DNA from 2 places in the Paraburkholderia sp. MM5482-R2 genome. Region 1 is predicted to be linked to the other one. Evidence: predicted binding sites of a transcription regulator. Region 1 holds the regulator's gene; the other holds the start of a gene.
What was found. The regulator FNR, encoded in region 1, switches genes on or off when oxygen is low (the NO sensors DNR and NnrR bind a similar motif). The targets are predictions, from matches to a motif close to TTGATNNNNATCAA.

Region 1 (7,168 bases):
ATCTGGTCGACCGCGAGCTCGAGCATCCAAAGCGGCCGGTGATTCCCGGCCACGAAATCGTCGGCGTGGTGGCCGAATTGGGCGCGGGCGTCAGCGGTTTCACGGTGGGCGAGCGGGTCGGCGTGCCGTGGGTCGGGCGCACCTGCGGCCACTGCCGCTACTGTCTGTCCGCCCGCGAAAATCTCTGCGACGACGCTGGCTTCACCGGCTACACGATCGACGGCGGCTACGCCGAGCGCACCGTCGCCGATAGCCGCTACTGCTTTCATCTGCCGCCGCACTACAGCGATATCGAGGCCGCGCCGCTGCTGTGCGCGGGTCTGATCGGCTATCGCACGTTGAGCATGGCGGGCGACGCCGAACGGATCGGCATCTACGGTTTCGGCGCGGCCGCGCATCTCGTCGCGCAGGTGGCGCGTCACCAGCAGCGCACCGTCTATGCGTTCACGCGTCCCGGCGACCACGCGGCCCAGCAACTCGCGCTGCGCCTCGGCGCGGCATGGGCCGGCGGCAGCGACGAGGCACCGCCCGGCGAACTCGACGCCGCGCTGCTGTTCGCGCCGGTCGGCGCACTGGTGCCGCTGGCGTTGCAGGCGGTCGCGAAAGGCGGCGTGGTGGTGTGCGGCGGCATTCATATGAGCGACATTCCATCGTTCCCGTACGCGTTTCTGTGGGGCGAGCGGCGGGTGGTGTCGGTCGCGAATCTGACCCGCGACGATGGGCTTCAATTCATGCGCAGCGCCGCCGAGATGCAGCTCGCGATCGAGACGACGACTTACGCGTTGCGCGACGCGAACCTCGCGCTCGACGATCTGCGCAACGGCAACCTGACCGGCGCGGCCGTGCTCGCGGTCCGCCCGTGATCCGCTAGCGAGCCGTTGGCGCTTGATACAGATCAAGCCGCGCGCTGCGTCGGCGTTCATCATGTAAGCGAACCGTTGGCGTCCCCGTCACGGGCCGAGGTGTGAAGCGACGCGCTTGACGCGCCGCCTCGCGGTGCGACGATCCGAGAAGAGCCGATGAACACTGCTGCCGAGCGCAACACCTTCCACCGCGTGATGATCGCGTCCGCGGGCGGCAGCGGACTGCCGCTCGGCACGCGCGTCGCCCGGCAGTTGGTCGCGGCGGATGCGCGCTTTCGTCTCGTCGATATCGTTTGCAATCCTGCCGCGCTTTATCCGACGCTGATGCTCAGCTATCCGGACTGGTGCGAGGCGCATCGCGCGATGCTGCACGGCGCGCAGGCCGCGCTGCGCGACGCGGTGATCGCGTTGCACGGCGTCGTCGCGGCGAGCGACGCCGAGATCGTCGATCTCACCGCGCTGCATCAGGGCGCGGCCGAAGCGCTCGCCCACACGGCGACGCAATGGGACGCGGATCTGGTCGCGGTGGCCGCGCATCCGCGTGAACATCGCTGGGACAGCCGTATCGATCCCGAGGAACTGGTCGCGTCGATCGGGCGTCCGGTGCTGTACATGCCGGCGAGGTCGACCGACGCGAGCGATGCCTCGGCGGTGAGCCGCGTGCTGGTCGCGATCGATGGCAGCGACACCGCGCTCGACGCGCTGCGCACCGCGCTCGCGGTAGCGCCGCCCGACGCGCGCATCAAGGTCGTCTACGCGGCCGACGACCGCTTCGCGTGGTGCGAATGGCTGCCGTTCGAAGTCGTGTCGCAGCATCGAATCGATGTCTTGCGGCGCGGCGCGGCGATGCTCGAACAAAGCCGGCGCGCGGCCGAAACCGCGTTGCTCGAGTTCGACGATGATTCCGGCGATGCGTCGAGCGCGATTCTGGACGAAGCGCAACGCTGGCACGCGGACCTGATCGTGATGGGTTCGCACGGCATGCGCGGCGCGCCGCACCCGTTGCCGGGGCACGTGACGTCGCGCACGCTGCGCGACGCGGCGTGTCCCGTGCTCGTGTGTCCGCGCGGCGCGTCGTCACTGCGGGCGGACGACGTGCCGCACGGCGAGTGGCGGGAGCCGTATCCGGGCAGTCCGGGCGGGCCCTTTTATCTGTAGCAGGGGCGCGCCACGCGCGTTGACAAATCCAACCTCAGTGGAGAATTGGCATGTACCAACATATCCTCGTCGCGCTAGACGGCAGTACTTTCTCGAAACGCGCGCTGAAAGAAGCGGTGAATCTCGCCGCGTTGACGAAGGGCGTCGTGCATCCGGTTTATGTGGTCGACAAGACGCCGCTCTTTTCCTATGCCGGCTATTACGACCCGCTCACGCTCGTCGAAGCCTTGCGCCAGGACGGCCAATTGGTGCTGGAGGAGGCCGAACAGGCCTGCGCCGCCGCCGATGTGCCTTGCCGCCCTGAAATGATCGAGTCGGAGAGCCTGTCCGACGACGTCGCCGCGATCGTGCTGCGCCACGGCGAGCAGATCCGTGCCGATCTGCTTGTGCTGGGCACGCATGGGCGACGCGGCGTGCGGCGCCTCGTGATCGGCAGCGTGGCGGAGCGGGTGCTGCGTTTCTCGACCTGTCCGGTGCTGCTCATGCGCGAGCCAAGCCCCGAGGATGCGCCCGCAGAGTAACCCGCGACAGCGGGGCGCGGCAGCGCGTGAACATTACGCGAGCGCGTCGGCCGGTATCTGGATCGAGATCCCGAAGCCATGGCCCGGCGAGCTGGTGAACGACACGTTGCCGCGCAACTGCCGCACGCGTTCGCGAATGCCGAGCAAACCGAATGAATCTGTTCCCTGCGACCGATCCAGCGCGACACCCACGCCGTCATCCTCGATATCGAGCGATACGATCGGGCCCGCGCAGGTCATGTCGATGCGTACGCGGCTGGCCTTGGCGTGCCGCGCGACGTTCGTCAACGCCTCCTGAACGATGCGAAACAGCGCCGTCGCCGCGAATTCGCCGCACACCGGCTCGGCCGGTTCGAGGTGCACGCTCGAGCGCACGTCGTAGCGTTTCGTGAAGTCTTCGGCCAGCCAGTCGAGCGCGGCGGCGAGCCCGAGGTCGTCGAGCAGCGGGGGCCGCAGATCGGCGGCGATACGCCGCAGCGAAGCGGCCATCCAGTCGATCTGCTTTTGCAGTTCATGCGTCTGCGCGGCCAGCGGCTCGGTGTCGGCCTGGCTTTTCAGCTTCGCTTCGAGCAGCGCGACGCTCATTTTCAGCGCGGTCAGCCGTTGGCCGAGATCGTCGTGCAGTTCGCGCGCCATACGTTTTTGCTCGTTTTCGCGGGCGATCTGCACGTGGGTGGATACCTGATTCGCGCGTTCGAGTTCCGCGAGGCGCATACGTTCGGTCAGGTCGCGCGTGATCTTGGCGAAGCCGAGCAGCGCGCCCGACGCGTCGTGCACGGCGGAAACGACCACGTTGGCCCAGAAACGCGAGTCGTCGCGACGTACGCGCCAGCCTTCGTCCTCGGTGCGGCCTACGGTTGCGGCGATTTCCAGTTCGCGGGCGGGCTTGCCGGCCGCGATGTCTTCCGGGGTATAGAACTTGGAGAAATGCTGGCCGATGATTTCTTCGGGCGTGTAGCCCTTGATGCGCTGTGCGCCGGGATTCCAGCTGGTCACGCGGCCGGACACGTCGAGCATGAAGATCGCATAGTCCTGAACCGCATCGATTAACATGAAATAGCGATCCTCGACGGGCACATCCGACACGGACGCCGCACCGGTGAAGCAGGAAGACTCGCCGCTCGACAGATCCATCGCTCCTCCGGGTGGTCACGCAAGGTCGCGCACCGCAACGCACCGAGTTATATCAGTTCGGGAGCGCTTGTTCCACCCCGCATGTCCCGCGAACGAACGTGAGGCGAGCGACGCGTCGGCGTTCAAACCCGAGCCAGTCCTTCCGCGTCTTCGATGCGGATCGTTTTGCCGTTCGCCTTGACGAGGCGCTCGCGCTGGAACTTCGAGAACATCCGGCTCACCGTTTCGAGCTTCATGCCCAGAAAGCAGCCGATTTCCTCGCGGGTCATGCGCAAATGAAACTCCGCCGCGGAAAAGCCGCGCGCCTTGAAGCGCTTCGACAGATTCAGCAGAAACGTCGCGACGCGCTGTTCGGCGGTCATCGTGCCGAGCAGCATCATCTGGCTCGACTCGCGCACGATCTCGCTGCTCATCATCTGGTAGATGTGATGCTGCATCGGCTTCATCTCGCGACAGATCGCCTCGAGTTGCGCGAACGGAATGATGCACACGACGCTGTCTTCGAGCGCGATCGCATCGCAATTCTGCTTGCCCTCGCCGATGCCGTCGAGGCCGAGCGAGTCGCCGGCGATCTGGAAGCCGGTCACGTGCTCGCGGCCGTCGCGATGCATGACCACGGTCTTGAACGATCCGGCGCGGATCGCGTAGATGCTTTGAAACGCGTCGCCCGCGCGATACAGCGTATCACCGCGTTTGATCGAGCGCGTCGAGCAGATCAACGTGTCGAGTCGTCTCAGTTCGTCGGATGTCAGCTCGGGCGGCATGCAGATCGCGCGCATCGCGCAGGTGGAGCAGCGCGGCACGGCGTAGCGTGTGGCCGCGGTGCGTGGCACGACGTGGATCGGTACGACGTGCGAAGTGCGGGGCGCGTCGTGGCGGGGTTCACAGACTGTGGCAACTTGCATGCTCGGCTCCTGGCGGTCAGACCGGATGCGCATGACGCGCATAGGCAATCGCTTCGATGGCACGGCAGGCGAGTTCGAACTCCGAGGTCTTGTCGAAGCAGAAGTCGGCGCCCGCCGCTTCGCACGCTCGGCGAAACGCCGTCGTGCAATGATTGGTCAACACGATGCTGACGATGGACGGCCGCACCCGCGACAGCGCCGCGAGCAGCAGCAGATTGGTCTTGCCCGAGAAGCACGGGTCCAGCACCGCGACATCGGCGCGACTCGCGACGATGTCGTCGAACGTGTGCTCGACGCCGGCGGACTCGCCGGCGATTTCGATGCCGGGAATCAGCGCGATCAGGCAAGCAAGCCGGCGTCGGACCTCGGTCGCATCGTCGACGAGGAAGACTCTCGATAAGGTGGCTGGCGGGGCGGTGTCCATACCGACCAGTATTGGCGACCTCATCTCAGAAATATATCGGCGGGGATTTAAGCGGCGCTAGGAGTTCGGGTAGTGTTGTAGGAATATTCCTAGTGCATGGCTGGCGATGGGGTATGTAGCCGAGTGCGAGTACACGGCTACTTTCGACGTGACGGCTTCGAAGGTCGCAGGCATGCAGTTGATCAAGTAATCACGGAACAAGCCGATAAAGGCCCATTGACCTGCGTCAAGCCGCGCGGCGGCGCGCGCTTCACACTGTCGGCGCGGACACGCGACGGCACCGCTTCGGTTCATGCCAGCGCTTTCACAGGGAGTCCAACATGTATGCACGAATTCTGGTTGCGCTCGACGACAGTCCCAGCGCGCAGCGCGCGTTTGCCGAGGCGCTGAAGCTCGCGAAGCTGACGGGCGCCACACTCGAAGCCTGCTGCGTGGTAGGGCACGGCAAGTGGTCGGACAATGCCGATGTGGCTTTCGAGCCGGAACCGGCGGCCGCGGCGCAAGAATTCGCCAGCCGCGCGCTCGATGCGCCGCGCGAGCTGATGCGCGAGGCGCAGGTGCCCGGCGGCGTGCGGGTGATCGACGCGTACGCCGAAAGCGTGTCCGCGGTGCTCGCGCGCGTCGCCGACGAAATCGAAGCCGATCTGATCGTGATGGGCACGCACGGCCGCCACGGCGTGCAGCGCTTTCTGCTCGGCAGCGTCGCCGAGTCGCTCGTGCGTGCGACCGACAAGCCGGTGCTGATCGTGCGGCATGACGAACACGGGCACGCGCGGCCCTGAAGCGCCGCGTCGCGCAGCCGTGGCGCGATCGCGTGGGAGCGGCCGCGCAGCAGCCTGGTTTTCGCGGCTCAGGTGAGTTCGTGTTCGGCGCAGGCCGGGATTGACTGATCGCGCGTCGCGCCGTTCGCGTGCGCGGGAACCATCAGCACCGGGCAGCTGGCGCTGCGCAGCACGCGCTCGGCGACGCTGCCGAGCATCAGTCGTTGAACACCACGGCGGCCGTGCGTGCCCATCACGATCGCGTCGGCGTGCCATTCGAGCGCCGCCTCGACGATGCGATGCGCGACGTCTTGGCCGGTGATCGCGGCTTCGACGGTGCGGGCCGTGCCCTTGATCCCGCGCGCGGTCATCCGGCTCTGGGCATCGGCCGCGATCCGCTTGCCTTCCTCGATGAAGGCGTCCTGGATCACGCAAGGGTCGAAGCCGGGCGCGTCGTAGGCGATGACGGGCACGTCGATCACGTACAGCGGCTGCAGCTCGGCGCCCGATTCGGCGGCAAGGGTCAGCGCGGCGTCGAACGCACGGGAGGCGGTGTCGCTGCCATCGAGCGCGACGAGTAGGCGGTGAAACATGGCGGACTCCTTAAGCGCGCACTTCAGTGCGACAACAGCACCGGCACGGTCATCGACTCGAGCATCGTGCGCGTCGCGCCGCCCAGTACGACTTCGTGCAGACGCGAATGCGCGTAAGCGCCCATCACGATCATGTCGCAGCCGAGGTCGGCCGCCTGCGACAGCAGCGCGTCGCCGACCGGCGTGCCGTCCGCGACGCTCAGTTCGCGCACGTCGATCTTGACGCCGTGACGCGCGACGGTGAGTGCGATGTCGTCGCCCGGAACCGTGTTGCGCGGCGGACGATCGCCCGACGAATGAACCGTCAGCAGCGTCACTTTGGACGCGTGCGCGAGGAACGGCAGCGCGTCGTGGATCGCGCGGGTGGCTTCGCGGCTGCCGTCCCACGCGATCAGCACGTAGCGGCCGGGTGCCGCGAAGGTGCCGCCCGACGGCACCAGCAGCACCGGCCGCCCGGCCGACAGCACGACGTGCTCGACGAACTGTTCGGCGACGAACGCCTCGGGATCGGTCGGATCGGTCTGCCCGAGCACGATCAGATCGGCGAGACGCGCATAGGGCGGCACGACGTCGTTCGCGTAGCCGTTCGCGGCGATCCAATGACCGTCGACGTTCGCGCGCGCGAGTTCGGCACGAAACAGCCGCTCGAGCGCGCTGGCACGCTCGTGCCGCAGACGCTCGTGCTCCGCGTAGTAGTCGGCGGTGCCGGCCATCACGAAGAACGCGTGCCGCGGTGGCACGTACGTCGAAAACAGGCCGGTCAGCGTCGCATGAAAGCGGTGTGCGAGCTGCAATGCGATTTCGAGGCG
Region 2 (7,168 bases), 350 kb from region 1:
CTGGCGTACCACGGCTTCCCTGATCCGCATTCGCGCTGCGTGAACGGCGAAACCCCGTTGATGCGCGCCGCGCAGCATGGCGAGGACGCGGTCGTCGAAGCGTTGCTCGCACTCGGCGCACGCGCCGACGCGCTCGATGACGACGGCAACCATGCGCTCTGGTTCGCGTGCCTGCACGGCGGCCCCGCGACCATCCTGCGGCTCATCGACGCCGGCGCGCCGATCGACCATGTGAACGACGACGACATCACATGCCCGATGCAGGCAGCCGCGAGCGGCCGCCTCGACGTCCTGCAGATGCTGCTTGCGCATGGGGCGAACGCAGAACTGTGCGCACCGGATGGGCGCAGCGCGCTCGACATGGCAGCCGACCTCGGGCTGCAACTGCTGCTTGCTTTCGGATGACAGGCTTTGTCAGCGAGTCTTAAGAGGGACGTGCGTCGCGCGACCAGCGAAATCGGTCCACTGATCAGTCGAAAAATCGTATAGTTTGCAGCCTCGTGCGGTGTCGAAGTACCAACGCCACGAAAACCGCTGCACGACGATCCGTTCCGGAAGCATCGCTTCGAGGGTTCGCTGAGCACCGACGAGCCCGTATAGAGGGAGACTCATGTCGACGTGATGCGCGGTGTGCTCCATGATGTGATGAAACAGCGCGCCAAAACGCCAGCGAAAGGTCAAGTGCACCGTCGTGGATACGAACGGATCTGAACGCCCCCATTTCGCGCGATCGTCGTACCAGCGGATTTGCGGATGCGTGTGGTGCGCGTACACGACGAAACCCACCATCGCGCACCAGAACAGGAACGGCACCCCGAACCCGCATGCGATTGACGGGACCACCCCCCGCTGCGTCGCGCGAGCGATCCACGCGAGCGCGCCGATCCACAGCAGCGCGAACACCGATACCAGCGTGCAGTCACGGAAGAACACGGGGCGCCGCGTCGGCATTGCGACCCGCGACGGGAAAAACATCTTCGTCCACCAGATTTCGATCATGTAGTAGAGACCAGGCGCCCAGCCGCTGCGATAGATACGTTCCAGTGCGCGCCGTGGCCCACTCAAGGCGCGATATTCCTGGATCGTCAGTGGTGCCCACACAAAATCGATGCCTTTCAGGTTCGTGTAGCCGTGATGCACCACGTTGTGACCCACTTGCCACAGGCTGTACGGCGTGAGCGACGGCAGGAAGGCGATCCGGCCCAGCCAGCGGTTGAGCGTGCGGTGCCGGGTCAGGCTCTCATGACATGCGTCGTGACCGATGACGAAGAGCCGCCCGATGACGAAGCCCGCCATGCATCCGAATACGGTCTTCAGCACGAACCCGTGCGCGAACACGCTCGCGGCGAGCGCACACAATAGCAAAACGTAGTCGAACACGAGCAGCAGAAGCGCGTAGGCGGTGCAGCGTTCGGCGAACGGTGTCAGCCACGAGCGGATGACCTTGCGATGGGGCAATGGCTCATTGGCGGGAACGGGGTGATTCGGACTGTTCATGAAGAAGACCGGTAGAGCGGTGCAGCACAACACCACGCACGCGGCCAACGGCTACATGCCGTGTCCGCGATGATGTGACCAGACCGTTTCGCGCTGGTGGCGAGTCAGCGCGACATCATGTTCATACTGACATTGTGCATCACCCAGATCGTGCCGAAGATCAGGAACAGCGCGGCGAGCGCGGTGTAGCATAACGCCAGCCCGTTCCAGCGCTGGCCGCGCGACAGGTCGAGATGCAGGAACGTCACCAGATGCACGACGATCTGCACGAACGCCAGCAACGCGAGCGCCATAATCGCGGAGCCGGACGGCAGCAACCGTTGCGTGACGATCGAGAATGAGCCAGCCGTCAGCGCCACGGCAAGCACGAAACCGGTGATATAACTGGCGACGTCACCACGCGAGGCGGTCGTGGACGTCGAGTGTGAATGGACCATTTAGAGCATGCTCCCGAGATAGACAAACGAAAACACGCAGATCCACACGATGTCGAGGAAGTGCCAGAAGAGGCTCAGGCATGTCAGACTCGTGAGGTCGCGACCGGACAGTTCAGGCGAGCGGACGACATGCACGACGAGCACGGCCATCCAGACGAGGCCCGCTGTTACGTGCAGGCCGTGGGTGCCAACCAGCGTGAAGAACGACGACAGGAAGGCGCTGCGACTGGGCCCGGCACCGTTGGCGACCAGGTGCGAGAACTCGCCCAGTTCTAACGCGAGGAACAGCGCGCCAAGCACGAACGTCACGAGGAGCCAGCCGATCACGGCACCACGCCCCTGGCGCTGCGCGCCGAGCATCGCGAAGCCGTAGGTGGTGCTGCTCAGCAGCAGCGCGCCGGTTTCAAGTGCGACACCGGGGATGTCGAACAGGTCCCGTCCGGACGGTCCACCCGCGAACTGGTGCGCCATTACGGCGAACACGGCGAACAGCGACGCGAACAGCATGCAGTCGGTCATCAGGTACAGCCAGAAGCCGAACACGGTGGGCGTTGGGCCGTGGTCAGCGCTCGACCTGCCGTGATGGACGAGTAATGCAGATTGCGTCATGGATCAGGTCTCCGCGGATTCGGGTAATTCAAGGGCGGCCGGGGTGGGTGCGCTGCCGCGTCGTGCTTCGATTTCGCGCACGCGCGAGGCCGGAATCACGTAGCCATGGTCGTCGCGGAAGCTACGCGCGATCAGCGCGGCGACGATCGCGACGAAGGCCAGCACGGCGAGCCACGTGATGTGCCAGACGCCGGCGAAGCCGAGCACGAGGCTGAATGCGCCGATCAGGAACCCGTCCGCGGTATTCGACGGTAGGTGGATGTCCTCGTAATGCGCCAGTGCGGCATTTGCTGCGCCGCTTTCCTTCATGTGCGCGAACGCGTCGAGCTGGTGGACGACCGGTATGCGCGCGAAGTTGTAGACAGCGGGCGGTGACGAGGTGGCCCATTCGAGCGTGCGGCCGTTCCACGGGTCGCCCGTCAGGTCGCCGTATTCCGGCTCGTTGCGATGGATCACGCTCACGACGACCTGGGCGATCTGGTGCACGACACCGAGTGCGATCAGCACCACGCCGCATGCGGCGACGAACAGCCAGGGATGCCAGGTCGGGTTGTCGTAGTGATTCAGGCGCCGGGTCATGCCCATGAAGCCGAGCACGTAGAGCGGCACGAACGATACGTAGAAGCCGACGAACCAGCACCAGAACGCCCGCTTGCCGAGCTTCTCGTTAAGCTTGAAGCCGAACGCCTTCGGGAACCAGTAATGGAAGCCTGCGAGATAGCCGAACACGACGCCGCCTATGATCGCGTTGTGAAAGTGCGCGATCAGGAACAGGCTGTTGTGCAACACGAAGTCCACGCCCGGGATCGCCATCATCACGCCCGTCATGCCGCCGATCGTGAACGTGACCATGAAGCCGATCGTCCACAGCACGGGTGCGGTGAACTCGATGCGACCGCGGTACATCGTGAACAGCCAGTTGAAGATTTTCACGCCCGTGGGGATCGCGATGACCATCGTCATAATGCCGAAGAACGCGTTGACGTCCGCGCCGGAACCCATCGTGAAGAAGTGGTGCGCCCACACGAGGAATGCGAGCACCGTGATCGCGCACGACGCGTAGACCATCGTTCTGTAGCCAAACAGCGGTTTCTTCGCGAAGGTCGCGATCACTTCCGAGTAGATGCCGAACGCGGGCAGCACGAGGATGTACACCTCCGGGTGGCCCCACGCCCAGATCAGGTTCAGGTACAGCATCGCGTTGCCGCCGAGCTCGTTTGTGAAAAAGTGCATGCCTGCGTAGCGGTCGAGGCCGAGCAGTGCGAGCGTCACGGTTAGGATCGGGAACGTTGCCATGATCAGCACGTTCGAGCACAGCGCGGTCCACGTGAACACCGGCATCTTCATCAGCGTCATGCCGGGCGCGCGCAGCTTGACGATCGTCACGAAGAAGTTGATCGCGGTAATCAGCGTACCGACGCCGGAGAGCTGCAGACTCCAGATGTAGTAGTCGACCCCGACGCCCGGACTGAACTGCAGCTCCGACAGCGGTGGATACGCGAGCCAGCCGACCTGCGCGAACTCGCCGATCACGAGCGACAGATTGATCAGGATCGCGCTGATCGCCGTCATCCAGAAGCTCAGCGAATTCAGGAACGGGAAGGCGACGTCGCGCGCGCCGATCTGCAGCGGCACGACAAGATTGAAGAGGCCGACCATCAGCGCCATCGCCATGAAGAAGATCATGATGACACCGTGCGCGGTGAATATCTGGTCGTAGTGGTGCGGCGGCAGGTAACCGGGGCCGTGAAACGCGATCGCGAGCTGAAGCCGCATCATTACGGCGTCGACAAAACCGCGCACGAGCATCAGCACCGCGACGATGATGTACATGATGCCGATCTTCTTGTGATCGACGCTTGTCAGCCACTCGGTCCAGAGCCACTTCCAGCGGCCGAGCTTCGTGAGCGTGACGATGACCGCCAGCACGATGAGCGCCATGAACGCGGCCGCGCCCATGATGACCGGCTGATCGAACGGAATCGCGCCGGGCGTGAGTTTTCCAAACATGGCTTACTCCGTGGTCTGCGTGCGACAGGCGGCGTCGCGGAAGGCCGTGACGTTGCCGTTGTTGTATCGGGCAACGATGTTGCGGAACAGGTACTGGTCGATCGATGAGAAGTAGCGTACCGACTGCTTCTCGCTCGGCTTCGCGACTTCGGCGTATTCGTCCATGCTCAGGCGGTCCGGCGAAGCCTTGACCTTCCGCACCCATGCGTCGAAGTCGGTGGCGCTCGTCGCGAGCGTACGGAACTTCATGTCGGCGAATCCCTTGCCGCTGAAGTTGGCGGACATGCCTTCGAAATTTCCCGGTGCATCCGCGATCAGGTGCAGACGGGTCTGCATGCCGACCATTGCATACACCTGGGTACCGAGTTGCGGGATGAAGAATGAGTTCATCACCGAATCGGACGTGATCCGGAAATTTACCGGCGTATCGACTGGCACGGCGAGCTGGTTCACCGACGCAATGCCGAGGTCCGGGTAGATGAAGAGCCACTTCCAGTCGAGCGCGACCACCTCGACGTCGATCGGCTTCACGCTCGACTGCAGCGGCCGGTACGGGTCGAGCTCATGTGTGGTGCGCCAGGTCAGGATACCGAGGTACAGGATGATCATGGCGGGGATCGTCCAGACGACGATCTCGATCGCCGTCGAGTGCGCCCATTTGGGTGCATAGACCGCGTGACGGTTCGACGCACGGTAGCGCCACGCGAAGAACAGCGTCAGCAGGATCACCGGGATCGCGACGATCAGCATCGCCCACGTGGCGGTGGCGATCAGCGACTTCTCGGCCGCGCCGACGCTCCCTTTTGGATCAAGCACAGTCAGATCACATCCCGATAGACAGGCGCTCAATGTCGTGACGATGGCTATCGACCGTTTCCTTAAGGCTTTTCTGTCTGTCATAGTGGTTAAGTCCGGGTTGTGGCACTTTCGACCTGAAGCTGGCTTGACGCATGCGGCATCACACTCGCAGCGTCATGGTCCGACAACCGGCCAGCTTTGTGATTGATGTCGATCAAGGACGAACAAAGCGGCGGGGTGCGGTGCACTGACGCAGTGCGCGGGCTAAATCAGGCGACAGTCTGCTGCGGCAAACCGTAGATCAGGTCGACGTTGATTGAGAGAAATCCCGCATCGCGTGCGCCGCTGAGTGCGCGTTCCACCACATCGAGTGGCTGGATGCGATTGACAGCTTGCTGAACGTCGGTAGCAAAGTCCTGTACGTCGAAGCTCGCTCGGTTGAAGCCGAGGCGCGCGAGTGGTGAAAGCGTTTTGGTGCTGACGGTTCGCGGATCAATTTCGATGGCAAGTTCTGCGTCGATCGAGAACGCGAAGCGGTTCTGCAGTTGCTGGAAAGCTCTTCGAGTTCGGCAACAGGGAAGAAGGTCGGCGTTCCACCTCCCAGATGCAGCTGCACGGTTCGCCGGTCAGGTCCGAGATGTGACGCGGCCAGATCCATCTCACGAACGAGGTAGCTCAGATATCTGGCGCTGCAGCCATGGTCGTGCGTAATGACCTTGTTGCATGCGCAGAAGTAGCAGAATGATCTGCGTGCCGTTCGGCGGCTGCAGCCAGTCCGGCAATGGCTGCGAAATCGGTGTCTCCGGGTGCGAGAAACATCTTGGGTACGAGTCAATGCGGTTGAAGGCCAATAGTCCGGCCTCAAGGCTCCCGCTATCTCGACATTCCTCCGCGTGACCCGGTGTCGCATCCTGACTTCGGGATCGGGACCGGTTGACCCTGCGCAAGGGCAGCCCTGATTTGCGCGGCGACAATTCCCCGCATACATCAACAAGGGGAAAGCGATGAAGCACATGATCAAGGCCGTCATGATCGTGGCAAGCCTGTGCGCTACCGGTTTGTTCGAAGTGCTGGCATACGCGGATGACGTCAGCGCGAACGGAAGCACGATGGCAGGCGAGGTGACGGCGGATGGGATCCACGCCGGTGACGTGCTCGTGCGTCTGCGTGCCATCTCGATCGAGCCCGAAGTGCACACCAGCGGCACGTTGTCGTCGCTCGGCGTGGGTGTCAATAACGCACTCGTGCCGGAGTTGGACCTGACCTATATGATCCGCGACGCGATCGGCATCGAGCTGATTCTCGCCACCTCGCGGCACCACGTGACGTCCAGCCTCGGCGATCTCGGTGGCGTGAACGTGCTGCCACCGACGCTGCTGCTGCAATATCACTTCAACCATGCTGGCATGATCCGACCGTATGTCGGCGCGGGGGTCAACTACACGTACTTCTACAACGACGGCCTGAGCGCGGGCTCCGAAGGCATCCAGGTGTCACGCAGCAGCTTCGGTCCGGCGGTGCAGGCTGGCGTCGACGTGCAGATCACGAAGACCGTCTTTCTCAACGCGGATATCAAGAAGATCTGGATGCACACGGACGCCTCGGTCGGCGATAGTTCGTTGGGCCGACTGGACATCGACCCACTGGTACTGGGAATAGGCGTCGGGATGAAGTTCTAGCGAGCGCGCAATGACAGACCACAGCTCGCACCAACGGGCGATCCGCTGCGCCCCATCCACCTGAAACGGAGATCTGGTCACTATGCCTCTGTACGACTACCGCTGCGCGGCCTGCGGCCACGCATTCGAAACGCTGGT

Region 2: cyoA (ubiquinol oxidase subunit II) is a predicted target of FNR. The motif match lies at 5,556-5,569, and genes of this name have one in related genera.

Annotation. Positions count from the first base shown of each region.
Region 1 is NZ_JBNDLP010000004.1:722,504-729,671, forward strand. It holds gene OKW37_RS39355 (zinc-dependent alcohol dehydrogenase family protein) at 1-863, shown strand, start outside; gene OKW37_RS39360 (universal stress protein) at 1,020-2,021, shown strand; gene OKW37_RS39365 (universal stress protein) at 2,072-2,542, shown strand; gene OKW37_RS39370 (PAS domain-containing sensor histidine kinase) at 2,576-3,676, opposite strand; gene fnr (fumarate/nitrate reduction transcriptional regulator Fnr) at 3,799-4,581, opposite strand; gene OKW37_RS39380 (two-component system response regulator) at 4,598-5,005, opposite strand; gene OKW37_RS39385 (universal stress protein) at 5,326-5,787, shown strand; gene OKW37_RS39390 (universal stress protein) at 5,856-6,359, opposite strand; gene OKW37_RS39395 (universal stress protein) at 6,383-7,168, opposite strand, start outside.
Region 2 is NZ_JBNDLP010000004.1:376,009-383,176, forward strand. It holds gene OKW37_RS37755 (ankyrin repeat domain-containing protein) at 1-405, shown strand, start outside; gene OKW37_RS37760 (fatty acid desaturase) at 415-1,497, opposite strand; gene cyoD (cytochrome o ubiquinol oxidase subunit IV) at 1,602-1,934, opposite strand; gene cyoC (cytochrome o ubiquinol oxidase subunit III) at 1,935-2,543, opposite strand; gene cyoB (cytochrome o ubiquinol oxidase subunit I) at 2,547-4,553, opposite strand; gene cyoA (ubiquinol oxidase subunit II) at 4,557-5,453, opposite strand; partial or broken gene OKW37_RS37785 (radical SAM protein) at 5,624-6,096, opposite strand; gene OKW37_RS37790 (OmpW/AlkL family protein) at 6,356-7,030, shown strand; gene OKW37_RS37795 (FmdB family zinc ribbon protein) at 7,113-7,168, shown strand, end outside.